4 regions of the Streptococcus suivaginalis genome follow, and region 1 is predicted to be linked to each of the others. Evidence: predicted binding sites of a transcription regulator. Region 1 holds the regulator's gene; each other region holds the start of a gene.
The links. Region 1 encodes CtsR, which represses protease genes until heat stress. Its sites were predicted from a motif close to TTGGTCAAAAAAGGTCAAANA; they were not measured.
Positions count from the first base shown of each region.

Region 2: a site for CtsR is predicted at 1,726-1,746, ahead of PXH68_RS07560 (ATP-dependent Clp protease ATP-binding subunit). Genes of this name have one in related genera too.
Region 3: a site for CtsR is predicted at 2,275-2,295, ahead of PXH68_RS06025 (ATP-dependent Clp protease proteolytic subunit). Genes of this name have one in related genera too.
Region 4: a site for CtsR is predicted at 1,747-1,767, ahead of PXH68_RS02375 (ATP-dependent Clp protease ATP-binding subunit). Genes of this name have one in related genera too.

Region 1 is NZ_CP118733.1:1,853,535-1,856,810, reverse strand. Features, by position in the region: gene PXH68_RS08445 (GNAT family acetyltransferase) at 1-655, opposite strand, end outside; gene traF (conjugal transfer protein TraF) at 655-993, opposite strand; gene PXH68_RS08435 (CtsR family transcriptional regulator) at 1,277-1,735, shown strand; gene PXH68_RS08430 (ATP-dependent Clp protease ATP-binding subunit) at 1,736-3,276, shown strand, end outside.
Region 2 is NZ_CP118733.1:1,649,177-1,652,452, reverse strand. Features, by position in the region: gene PXH68_RS07575 (nucleotidyltransferase) at 1-293, shown strand, start outside; gene PXH68_RS07570 (MerR family transcriptional regulator) at 372-1,100, shown strand; gene PXH68_RS07565 (peptide deformylase) at 1,173-1,583, shown strand; gene PXH68_RS07560 (ATP-dependent Clp protease ATP-binding subunit) at 2,000-3,276, shown strand, end outside.
Region 3 is NZ_CP118733.1:1,287,543-1,290,818, forward strand. Features, by position in the region: gene PXH68_RS06015 (ABC transporter substrate-binding protein) at 11-1,183, opposite strand; gene PXH68_RS06020 (DUF2129 domain-containing protein) at 1,273-1,545, opposite strand; gene PXH68_RS06025 (ATP-dependent Clp protease proteolytic subunit) at 1,631-2,218, opposite strand; gene upp (uracil phosphoribosyltransferase) at 2,356-2,985, opposite strand; gene PXH68_RS06035 (MalY/PatB family protein) at 3,066-3,276, opposite strand, start outside.
Region 4 is NZ_CP118733.1:499,494-502,769, forward strand. Features, by position in the region: gene PXH68_RS02375 (ATP-dependent Clp protease ATP-binding subunit) at 1-1,710, opposite strand, end outside; gene PXH68_RS02380 (DUF1797 family protein) at 2,055-2,285, shown strand; gene PXH68_RS02385 (amino acid ABC transporter permease) at 2,402-3,091, shown strand; gene PXH68_RS02390 (amino acid ABC transporter ATP-binding protein) at 3,084-3,276, shown strand, end outside.

The sequences.
Region 1 (3,276 bases):
GGAATTGGTCAGCTAAATGCATGGCGATAGGATCGCAGTCATCAGCCTCAAAGCTAATCTGTTCATACTGTTCAAATAGTTGGCAAATAACTACTTGGATGAAGGAACCAAAGCTTTGTACATCTTTTCCGCATACGTAGGCAATTTCATTGTTTTCTATAAAAGCCCAATTTTCTGAGTCTGTATAAACCAGGTCAGGTAGATCCTTTTCAAAGTCTTCTTGACTGGCAGTCCAAGGATTGATGTCTTGGTGGACTGTTTGATAGTGGTCAAAAATTTGCTGACAGGCTATTTGATAAGGTGCGGTGCCTTTGCGGACTATGCTTAAGTTGGAAGTGCCTGTTTGACTGAGATAGTCTTGCTTGGTCACTTCGAACTCATAACATTTCCGCTTGCAGACAAAGCCAGCTGCGGTAAGGAAATGGATTCTTTCCTGCTCTGCAGAGGAGAGCATAACTTGAAGAGGTTTTCCGCCTAAGGAAGTCTGTAGGGACTGGAAGAGCTGCTTTGCTATTTTGCAATCGTAATCGACCAAATCTAGTCGAAGATAGATATTGGTCTGGTGGTAGGGATTTTGGTAGCTGTGAATCTTGCCGACTGGTCTTCCGTGATGAGAGATGTGGAAGGTGTTGGCTTGGTAGGAAATGTCTAGCATTAGCCTTGAATAAAAGCCGCAATCTCTTCTTCCGTCATGCTGGAGTCGCAGCGGACTTGGACTCCAGTAGGTTTAGCGACGAGGAGACCTGGGACGGTAGGAACTTGGTAGTGGTCGCGAAGGGTCTGGAGTTCTGGACTGATTTGGCTAGAGTCGAGGAAGTGGATGGTCACTTGCTTTTCTTGGGCGACCTTGTGGAGTTTTGGTGCAAAGCGGTTGCAGTATGGGCAGGTGCTACGTCCGATGAAGAGAATGCCGCCCTCTTTGGCAGCTAGAAGGTTCTGTGCCTGCTCCACGGTCACACTTGTAAAATCTTGGATGTAGTCTTGAAAGTTCATGGTATAAGATATAAAGGGCCTTAAGTGGACACAGACAAAATAGAAAATAGAAGGACGATGCAAGCGTCTAGTTCTCGTTTATCTTTTTGGCCCAGTCCCTAGCCCGTATTCAGTTCAACTAAATACGGGAGCCCTAGTCCTTTCTGTTTTTTCTTTTATTATAGAAAAAAGCAGAGCAGATTTCAAAAATTGGCTACGTTTGTGTGGAAGTGAGGCTTTCGCTTTCAAAATGTGAACAAAAATAGTATAATGGTCAAAGATAGTCAAAGAAAGAGGCGATACTATGGCGATGAAAAATACATCGGATTATATCGAAGAGCATATCAAAGCCATCTTGGACCAGGTCAATGTGGCAGAATTGCGTCGGAGTGAATTGGCCAGTCGGTTTGAAGTGGTGCCAAGTCAGATTAACTACGTGATAAAAACCCGTTTTACAGCCAGCCGTGGTTATATTGTGGAAAGCAAGCGTGGTGGCGGGGGTTATATTCGCATTGGTCGGATTACTTTTTCGGATAAGCACGAACTGGTCCATGATTTGTTAAATAATATGGGTGAGCAGTTGTCTGCGACGGTCTATTCAGATATATTGCAGTTGCTGTTTGATGAGGGCTTGATGACAGAGCGAGAGGGCAACCTCTTTTTGGCTACTGGGTCAGATGATGTTTTGGGGCGAGATGCGGACAGTATTCGGGCGCGTATGATGCGTCAGGTATTGCGTCGCTTAGATAGGAAAGAGGATTAAATGGGAAAAAAGATTTCAAAAGGTTTACAAGGAGTATTTGAAGATGCTCAGTTGATTGCCCAACGTTACCGGAGCGAGTATTTGGAGACTTGGCACTTATTGCTGGCTTTTGTGATCAATCCAGACACGATTGCAGGCTCTGTTTTGGCAGAATATCCTGCTTCTATCTCTGATTATGAGCAAGCCACTTTTGTGGTGACAGAAAAAGTCTATCAAGAAGAGTTGGAGAGGTTTGATTTTCTGCCGTCTTCCAGCCGCATGGTCGAGGTCAATATTCTAGCGGAAAAAATTGCAGAGATTGTCAAGGCTAAGGAACTAGGGACAGAGCATCTGTTTATGGCCATTCTCTTGGACAAGCGCTCGATTGCATCGCAAATATTGGACAGGGTTGGTTTTCATTTTGAAGATAGTGGTGATAAGACCCGCTTTATTGATTTGCGGAAAAATTTGGAAGGTAAGGCAGGTTTTACCAAGGACCACCTCAAAGCCATCCGGAGTATCTTGAAGGGCGGAAAACCCAAGCAAGCCAATGTAGGAAACATGATGGGTATGCCTCAGCCACAAAGTGGAGGTCTGGAAGATTATACACGGGATTTGACGCTCTTGGCTCGTTCTGGTCAATTGGAACCTGTGATTGGTCGAGATGAGGAAATTGCTCGTATGGTCCAGATTCTCTCACGAAAAACCAAGAACAATCCAGTCTTGGTTGGGGATGCGGGTGTCGGAAAAACTGCGCTAGCTTTGGGCTTGGCCCAGCGAATCGCTAATGGTCAAGTGCCAGCCAGCCTTGTCAATATGCGGGTTCTTGAGCTGGATTTGATGAATGTGATTGCTGGAACACGTTTTCGTGGAGATTTTGAGGAACGGATGAACAATATCATCAATGATATCGAAGAAGATGGTCAGGTGATTTTGTTTATCGATGAGCTGCACACGATTATGGGGTCTGGTTCAGGGATTGATTCGACTTTGGATGCGGCCAATATCCTTAAGCCTGCCCTGTCTCGTGGAACCTTGCGGACAGTAGGGGCAACGACTCAGGATGAGTACCAAAAGCATATTGAAAAAGATGCGGCCTTGGTGCGTCGTTTTGCAAAGGTTTTGATTGAAGAGCCGAGTGTGGAAGATAGTATCAAGATTTTAGAGGGGTTGAAATCCTCCTATGAAGCTCATCACAAGGTTTCGATTTCAGATCAGGCTTTGGCAACAGCGGTGCGGTATGCCAAGAGGTATTTGACCAGTAAGAACCTGCCAGATTCGGCCATTGACTTGTTAGATGAAGCCTCTGCCAAGGTGCAAAATCGTGCCAAGGGTCAAGCGCCAGAAGGTGATCTGACTGCCTTGGATCAGGCGCTGATGGCTGGAAAATATAAGAAGGTCAGCCAACTGATGGTCAAGGCGCAGGTTGCTCAGGAGGAGGGCAACCAGTATCAGCTAGAAGTGACGGAAGAAGATATTTTATCTACTCTGAGTGTCCTATCAGGGATCCCTGTGTCTAAATTGAGTCGTTCGGACGCCAAGAAATACCTCCATCTGGAAGA
Region 2 (3,276 bases), 200 kb from region 1:
TAGTGGATGCTGTTGCGACCAAGCGCTACACCAAGGCGCGGGTGCGGCGGGTGCTAACCTACATCTTGGTCAATGCGGTGGAAACTCCCTTGCCAGAAGCGGTCCATATCTTAGGCTTTTCGGCTCGAGGCCAGGCCTATCTCAAGACCGTCAAGGAGCAGGTGGACCTGGTGACGCGGATCGGCAAAGCGCCCTGGGACAGCATGACCCAGCAGGCGGATGCGGTCTATCAACTGGGCGCTAACGCAATAGCAGAGCAGACCTATGGGCGCGTGCCGGTGAGGGTGGAGTGAGATGTAAAAGTTTTTTGATAAAATTCTTGACTCTCACCTTACGTTATCCCTTATACTGGGCATAGAGAGGAGATTTCTATGAACGAAAATTGGACGGTTAAGCAGGTCAGTCAGTTGACAGGATTGACGGTGAGGACCTTGCACCACTATGACCAGATTGGTTTGCTCAAACCAGCATTTGTGGCTGAAAATGGTTATCGCTACTATAATCAGGAGAATTTGGCTCGTCTGCAAGAAATTCTCTTATTTCGTGAGTTGGATTTTCCTCTCAAAGACATTCAGCAGCTTCTGGACGTGACGGAAGTCAATCGTCAGCAGGTCTTGCGGGACCATATCAGCCTTTTAGAGCTCAAAAGGGAACGGCTGGATCGCATTATCAATCACGCCAGATTGCTCACAGAAAAAGGAGGAGAAGTCATGGATTTTCACGCATTTGACAGCAGTCAACTAGAAGCCTACAAGGCGGAAGCAAAGGAACGCTGGGGACAGACCGCGGCCTATGCTGAGTTTGAAGAGCGCTACGATGCTAGCAAAGACCGGGTGTTTGCCCAAGAGATGCAGGCTATTTTTGAGGTTTTTGGAAAAATGCAGAGCTTGGAAGCCGATCATCCAGATGTGCAGGCTCAGGTAGCGAACTTGCAGGCCTATATTACGGAAAATTTCTACACCTGTACCAAGGAAATCTTACAAAATCTAGGTCTTATGTATGTTGAAGACGAGCGATTTTCAGCCAACATCGACCGAGCAGGTGGACTAGGAACAGCAGCCTTTGTCAGTCAAGCTATTGCGATTTATTGCAAAGAATAAACGAAAGAAGTCTAGTGAGAACTAGGCTTTTTTTGGTATACTAGATGAAGCTAGAAAATAAGGAGACACCCCATGATTCAACCTATTATGAAGGACATTTTCTTCCTGCAGCAGAAGTCTGAGTCTGCGACTCAGCTAGATGTGCAGGTCGGTCAGGATTTGCAAGACACTTTAGTAGCCAATGCTCACGCTTGTGTGGGCATGGCGGCTAACATGATTGGCGTCAAAAAGCGGATTATCATCGTCAACGTGGGTTTTACCAACCTGGTCATGTACAATCCCGTCCTCATCAGCAAGGCCAAGCCCTATCAGACAGAGGAGGGCTGCCTGTCGCTGGAAGGTACTCGCCCGACGACACGCTATCAGGAGATTGAAGTGGAGTTTTTTGATGCTTCATGGAAAAAGCAGAGCCTAAAGCTGACAGACTTCCAAGCCCAGATTGTTCAGCATGAACTAGATCATTTGGAAGGGATTATCATCTAGTAGCTACCGAATCTACCGTCAGGTAGATTTTTTATCGTCGTTTAGTTTATCTTTTATTACGTCGTTAACTTACCTTGCCTAACTCCAGTTATGTCTGCGGCTCGTTTCCTAGTACTAAAAGTAAACTAAAAGACTATATCAAAAAGTCAAAAAAGGTCAAACAAAACCATTGACTTTTACTGACCAACGGTGTAAAATAAGATTCGTAAGGTAAAGGACCTTACGAATTCTTTGAACAAAAGGTCAGTTTAGGTCAAATGAGAAGGGTTTGACTTACTCTTGGACCTATTGGTCAGTAAAAGACAAACTTCTAAGGAGGTTGTTATGAAAGACAGGATTATACCCTACTAGCTATTTTTTTACAACAAAGGTCAGTAAACATCAAAAACAAATAAAACTTAAACGAGGTAAAAACGATGAACAACAATTTCAATAATTTTAACAATATGGATGATATTTTCAATCAACTCATGGGGAACATGGGTGGCTACAGTACAGAGCGTCGCCGTTATTCTATCAATGGGCGTGAAGTGACACCGGAGGAATTTGCCATTTACCGTCAGACTGGTCGCCTGCCACAGACAGAAGAAGTGGCTCAAACTCAGGCTAAAGGTCAGATAAAGTCAGACGGAATTCTGGCAAAACTGGGCCGCAATTTGACACAAGATGCGCGTGAAGGCAAGTTGGATCCAGTCATTGGACGAAACAAGGAAATTCAAGAAACATCTGAAATTCTGGCTCGCCGTACCAAGAACAATCCTGTTTTGGTCGGTGATGCGGGTGTAGGTAAAACTGCGGTAGTAGAAGGTTTGGCTCAGGCCATTGTCAATGGTGATGTGCCAGCAGCCATTAAGAATAAGGAAATCATCTCCATCGACATTTCAGGCTTGGAAGCTGGGACTCAGTACCGTGGAGCTTTTGAAGAAAATGTCCAAAATCTTGTGGATGAAGTCAAAAAAGCTGGCAATATCATTCTCTTTTTTGATGAGATTCATCAGATTTTGGGAGCTGGTAGCACTGGTGGAGACTCAGGTTCCAAGGGCTTAGCAGATATTCTCAAACCAGCCCTGTCACGTGGAGAGTTGACCGTCATTGGTGCGACCACGCAAGACGAGTACCGCAATACCATTCACAAGAACGCCGCTCTGGCTCGTCGTTTCAATGAAGTCAAGGTTAATGCTCCGTCCGCAGAAGATACCTACCAGATTTTGAAAGGTATCAAGCCGCTTTATGAAGCCCACCACAATATTGAATTGCCAGATGAGGTCTTGAGAGCTGCGGTTGATTATTCCGTCCAATATATTCCACAACGTAGCTTGCCTGATAAGGCTATTGACCTGGTCGATGTGACTGCTGCTCACTTAGCTGCACAACATCCTGTTACAGATATCCAAGCTTTGGAGGCAGAGATTGAACAGGCTAAAGCTTTGCAAAGTCAGGCAGCTGAAAAAGAAGATTACGAAACAGCACTCAATGAAAAAGTCCGCATCGACAAGCTCCAAGAACAAATTGACAACCACACAGAGCAACAGAAAGTGGTAGCGACTGTTAATGATGTAGCTCAGGCGGTTGAGCGAATGACAGGCATCCCAGTCTCTCAAATGGGAGCTTCTGACATTGAACGACTCAAGGAATTGAAGCATCGCCTGGAGACAAATGTAATTGGTCAAGACGATGCGGTGGAAGCTGTATC
Region 3 (3,276 bases), 570 kb from region 1:
CCTCTTTTTATTATTTAGAAACTGAAACAGTATCAACTGATGATTGTTTGCCTTCTGTCAAGCCAACAACGTAAACTGATTTTACAACGTTGTGTTCTGCGTCGATAGACATAGTACCTGTCACACCTTCGAAGTCTTTCAAAGCAGCAAGATTATCTTTCAATTCGACTGAAGTTTTTGCACCTTTTGCTGCTTCTGCTGCCATGTAAACTGAGTCATAAGCAAGAGCAGAGAACATAGATGGCTCTTCACCATATTCTGCAACGTATGCATCGTAGAAGGCTTTCGCTTTCTCACTTGCAGATGTTACAAAGGCTGAAAGGTAGTACACGTTTGTTGCTGCTGAAGCTGTTGCCAACTCAGCAAATTGTGGTGAGTCGAAACCATCTGAACCAAGAACTGGAACATCGATACCAAGACCACGTGCTTGTTTCACGATTGTACCTGTTTCATTGTAGTAACCTGGCATGATGATTGCATCAAATTCAAGGTCTTTCAACTTAGTAAGAGCTGCTTGGAAGTCCTTGTCCCCTGAAGCAAATGTGATTTCAGAAACGATTTCACCTGAGTAAGCTTCTTTGAAGGCATCGGCAATACCTTTTCCGTAGTCAGAAGAGTTATCATAGTAAAGCACAACTTTCTTAGCAGAAAGGTTTTCTGTAGCATACTGAGCCATGATTTGACCTTGGTAGCCGTCAGTAAAAGTAGCACGGAAGAAGTAATCTTGTACACCACCATCACTCTTAACAACCAAGTCTGTTTGCGTACCAGAAGGTGAGATCATTGGCACACCCGCAGAAGTTACGTTAGCGATAGAAGCTGCTGAGGCACCTGAAGTAGCAGGACCAACGATAACATTTGCACCTTCACTTACCAAGCTAGTTGCAACTGTCGCTGCTTCTGCTGTCTCAGATTTGTTGTCTTTTGTGATAACTTCGATTTGCTTGCCGTCAATACCACCCGCAGCGTTGATTTCTTTCACCGCAAGGTTTGCACCTTTTTCTTCGGTTTGACCATATGAAGAAACGGAACCTGACAATTCCAAGTTATAACCGATTTTGACTGTCTCACCAATTTCAGTTCCCGTTGCTGAAGAGTTTGTTGATGAAACAGTTCCACATGCTGCAAGAAGTGCAGCCGATGCAAAGCTCACAAGAGCCATAGCAAATTTTCTTTTTTTCATGAAAATCCCCTTAAATCTTTCTTAAATTTTTACGATGTATCCAATATACTGAATTATCTGAAAATTGTCAACAAAAAAAGAAAAATATTTTATAAAAGAATATTTTTCTCTCGTTCTTGCTCTAAAGTCCCTACAAAATTCTGGTCTAGATCCTTAATGTAAGATGGTAAAACTTTTTTTACAAATCGTTCTTTTTTTAATTTTTCAAGTGTCTCATCAAAACGATCTGCCTCTATATAGAGAACCAAGTAGCGTAATTTTTTTGAATGATAGACCACATCCCCAAAATTGTGCAACTTGCGTGCTTCACGATTGTAGTGGAGATATACAATGAGGCCTTTACGCTCTTTCTTTTCAAACATGACTGGCTCCTTCTCATACTTCTTCTCTTCATTATACCTTTTTATCAGCAAAATGAAAAGGGCTACATCGAGCCCTTCATCTACCTTATTTTGCCATCTTATCCATGATCTGATCAATGAATCCATATGCCAAGGTTTCTTCCGCAGTCATCCAGTAATCGCGCTCTGCGTCTTTGTGGATTTGTTTGACAGATTTACCTGAATTATCAGCAAGAATTTGCTCCAACTTGTTACGAGTTTTGAGCAAGTGCTCCGCCGCAATCGCCATATCTGTCTGTTGGGTACCGCCACCTGTTCCACCCATAGGCTGGTGAATCATGTATTCTGCATTTGGCAACATGAAACGTTTGCCTTTGGCACCGCTTGATGCAATGATCGTTCCCATGCTAGCTGCAGTTCCCATCACGATAGTCTGAACATCTGCTTTAATAAAGTTCATGGTATCCACAATCGCCAGACCTGCTGATACAGAACCACCAGGAGTGTTGACATAGAGATAGATATCCTTAGTTGGGTCTTGAGCATCTAAGAAAAGCAATTGGGCAATGATAGAATTTGCCATGTTATCTTCAACTGGACCTGTCAACATGATGATGCGGTCCTTGAGCAAGCGAGAGTAAATGTCATAAGAACGTTCACCACGGCTGGTTTGTTCAATTACTACTGGAATCATAAGAATTCTCCTTGTCTTTTATTCATTTCTAACAAATCTGAGACCATTATATAGAATTAGTCAAAAATGGTCAAATAAAAAACACAGTTTGCTTGGTCAAAAAAAGAAACCAGTCAGGCTGATTTCTTTATCCTATATTATTTTGTACCAAACAAACGGTCTCCTGCATCTCCCAAACCTGGAACGATGTAGCCTTTTTCATTGAGTTTCTCATCCAAAGCCGCTGTGTAGATATCTACATCTGGATGTGCCTCTTGAAGTGCTTTTACACCTTCAGGTGCAGACACAAGAGCTACAAATTTGATGTTTGAAGCACCACGCTTTTTCAAAGAATCAATAGCCAAAATAGCTGAGCCACCTGTCGCCAACATTGGATCAACAACAAAAATCTGGCGTTGGTCAATATCATCTGGCAATTTCACCAAATATTCAACTGGCTGCAAGGTCTCTTCATCACGGTACATACCAATATGACCAACTTTTGCAGCAGGGACAAGGCTCAATAGACCGTCAACCATTCCCACACCTGCACGTAGAATTGGAACGATTGCCAATTTCTTACCTGCGATTTGTTTTTGAACCGTTTTTGTAATCGGTGTTTCGATTTCAACATCTTCCAATGGTAGGTCGCGAAGAACTTCGTAACCCATTAGCATAGCAATTTCATTTACCAACTCACGGAAATCTTTGGTCGAAGTCGAAACGCGACGCAAGATAGACAACTTATGTTGAATGAGTGGATGTGAAATAACTTGGAATTTCCCCATGGTGGTAAAACCTCTCTTTTTTGTTTTTTCTATTCTACCAAAAAATGAGAAAAAATGCTCGAACTTCATTGAATTTTTACCTAATTTATTAGACAGCCAAACACTTCCACCAATCGTCGGCAGGCTTCCTTGATGACAAATTGTGGTGTTGCTGCATTTAATCGGAAATGCTTTTCACCTTCTTTTCCGAAGGTCAATCCATCATTCAAATGCAGTTGTGCTTCTTCCAACAATTTCTCTGCTAGCTCTTGGTGACTGAGTTCATAGGCTGAAAAATCCAGCCAAATCAGG
Region 4 (3,276 bases), 780 kb from region 1:
CTGAAGGAACATATGCATAACATCAGGGTGGGCTTTTTCAACCTCATCGAGCAAGATGAGGGAGTAAGGATTACGGCGTACTTTTTCAGTTAGTTGACCGGCTTCTTCATAGCCCACATATCCTGGAGGAGCACCAACTAGCTTGGCTACAGCATGTTTCTCCATATATTCAGACATATCGAAGCGGATCATACTGTCTGCTGAACCAAAGAGTTCAATGGCTAATTGTTTGGACAGTTCGGTTTTTCCGACACCTGTTGGTCCGACAAAGAGGAAGGAGCCGATTGGACGATTCGGCGCTCCTAGGCCAACACGGTTGCGGCGAATGGCCTTGGCAATCTTATCCACTGCGTCATCTTGTCCAATGACGTGGGCTTTGAGGTCGCTGGCTAGGTTGATGAGTTGAGATTGCTCTTTTTCTTTGAGGTCACCAACGGGGATATTGGTTTTTTGTTCGACAATGGCTTCGATTTCTTTTTCAGTAATGAGTGGTGTGTCTTCTTCGCTCAAGGTTGCCTTTTGCATTTCCTTGTATTTGGCGATTTGGTCACGGTAGTAGGCTGCTTTTTCGTAATCTTCGTCGCGGGTAGCTTGTGCTTTACGATTTTCAGCTTCGATCAAGCGTTGATCAATTTCTTTGGGATCTACAAAGTTGAGGGTCAAGTTCATCTTAGAGCCTGCCTCATCCAAAAGGTCAATGGCTTTATCTGGTAAGAAGCGATCCTGAATGTAACGGTTAGAGAGAACTGCAGCGGCCGCGATTGCTGCATCCGTATATTTGACATGATGGTAGTCCTGGTACTTGCTCTGAATACCCTTGAGAATGGTAATAGTTTCCTCCACACTCGGCTCATCAACCTTTACAGGCTGCATCCGGCGTTCTAAGGCTGCATCTTTTTCGATAATACGGTACTCATTTAGCGTAGTTGCTCCAACCAGTTGCATTTCTCCACGTGCTAGGGCCGGTTTGAGGATATTGCCTGCATCCATATTGCCATCGCCTGCTGAACCTGCACCAACTATCTCATGGATTTCGTCAATAAAGAGGATAATCTCGCGACGGTTCCGGATTTCTTCCATGAGTTTTTGCATGCGTTCTTCAAACTGACCTCGGATACCAGTTCCTTGAACAAGGCTAACAACATCAAGGCGGATGACTTCCTTACCTTGCAATTTTTGTGGTACATCGCCATCCACAATTTTTTGGGCCAGGCCTTCAACGACAGCGGTTTTACCAACACCTGGCTCGCCAATGAGAACTGGGTTGTTCTTAGTACGGCGGTTGAGAATTTCAATCACTCGTCGGATTTCTTGATCGCGACCAATGACAGGATCAATATCGCCACGACGGGCAATTTCTGTGACATTGATACCAAACTCTTCTAATAAACCGTTTGGCTTTTGTGGTGGCTGCTGATGACCACCATTGCCATTGCTGCCTCCACCTGACTGTGTAGGTGGTGTTTGGTTTCGTGCCTTTCCTGCTGGTGTATGACCTGGATAGCTACCTAGATGATTGAAAAATTCGCTGAAGGGATCCATATTGTTGGGATTGGCTAAATCACCGAGCCCTTTCAAAATGGCATTATTAGGATCAGTTTTCATGATTTGATAGCAGTTGTGGCAGAGGTCAACCTGTTGTTGTTTTCCGTTTAGGTTGGTATAGAGATGGATGGTTGCGTCATTGATTTTACAGTTATGGCAAAGCATATCGTTCCCTCTTTTCTATTTTCTGACCAAAAACTATTAGTCAATAAAGGTCAAATATAAGTCAATTATATCAAGTTTCCATTAAAATGCAAGAATCTGCTATCTTCCTTTCTCGTTTTCAGTAGTTTCGTTTTTGGAACAAAATCTGTCCCGTTTTTGAAGGGATGTGATTGCATAAAGATGAATTTGTGAGTATTTATAGATGAAACCCCTTTCTTCTTGTATTTTACCATGAAATTAACCAATAGAAAAGGAAGGAAAATAGGGGATTATCCAGCTAAAATACTTACAAATTATCAAAAGTGTGGTAAAATATACCTATACTAAGAATTAGGAGACATTTTATGGAATCACATTTGGTGAGAATCATTAGCCGTTTGCAGGCTATGGCCAGTGATGGCGGAACCTTGAAACGAAACTTTGAACGTGAGGGTGTCGTTGTGGCAGAGGTTGCTTATAGTAATGATGAAGTCAATGGTGCAGTCTTTACATTGAGAGACGTTGCTGCAAGAGAAACCTATACTTTTGACAGCATTGATTTGATTGCAATGGAAATTTACGAGCTTCTTTACTAGAAGAGACGAAGAAGGCGCTGACGAAGCGCTTTTTCTTCTGAATATTTTTTTGTAATATTTGAATTTTTATGCACATTGTGGTATAATTATGAAAATCGTTGATTAGGAGTATGTAAATGGATTTTTCTTTTCTTTCAAAATATATAGGCTATTTTAATTACGGAGCCTTGGTAACCATTATTATCGCCTTCTTTGTTGTCTTTTTCGGAAGTATTTTAGGTCTTCTTTTGGCTTTGGCTCAACGCAGTAAGTGGAAGGTCTTGGTTTGGTTTGCAAATCTGTATGTATGGATTTTCCGTGGAACACCCATGTTAGTGCAGATTATGATTGCTTTTTCGATGATGCACCTGTCTGCACCAACTTTTCAATTGGGAGTGTTGTCAGTGGATTTGACACGATTGATTCCAGGAATTGTCATTCTTTCGATGAACTCTGGCGCCTATGTCTCAGAGACTATCCGTGCAGGAATCAATGCTGTTCCAAAAGGTCAGCTAGAAGCAGCCTACTCGCTAGGGATTCGTCCGGTTCAGGCTATGCGCTATGTCATTATGCCCCAGGCTATTAAAAACATCCTGCCTGCTTTGGGAAATGAATTTGTGACCATTGTCAAGGACAGTTCATTGTTGGCAACCATTGGTGTAATTGAGTTGTGGAATGGTGCAGGTTCTGTTGCAACCATGACTTATCTGACTAGAGAGCCGTACTTTGTAGCAGCCGCTTATTATTTGATGATGACCAGTATTTTGACGTTTGCCATCACGCGCTTTGAGAAGAAATTAAACAAGGGAGGTCAGGGCCATGACTAATGCCATTATCTCAATCAGAAATTTGCATAAGTATTTCGGAAAAAATGAAGTCTTAAAAGGCATTGACTTGGATATCCAACAAGGCCAGGTGGTTGTCATTATCGGACCTTCTGGATCAGGAAAATCAACTTTCTTGCGGACCATGAATCTCTTGGAAGTTCCGACCAAGGGAACGGTGACTTTTG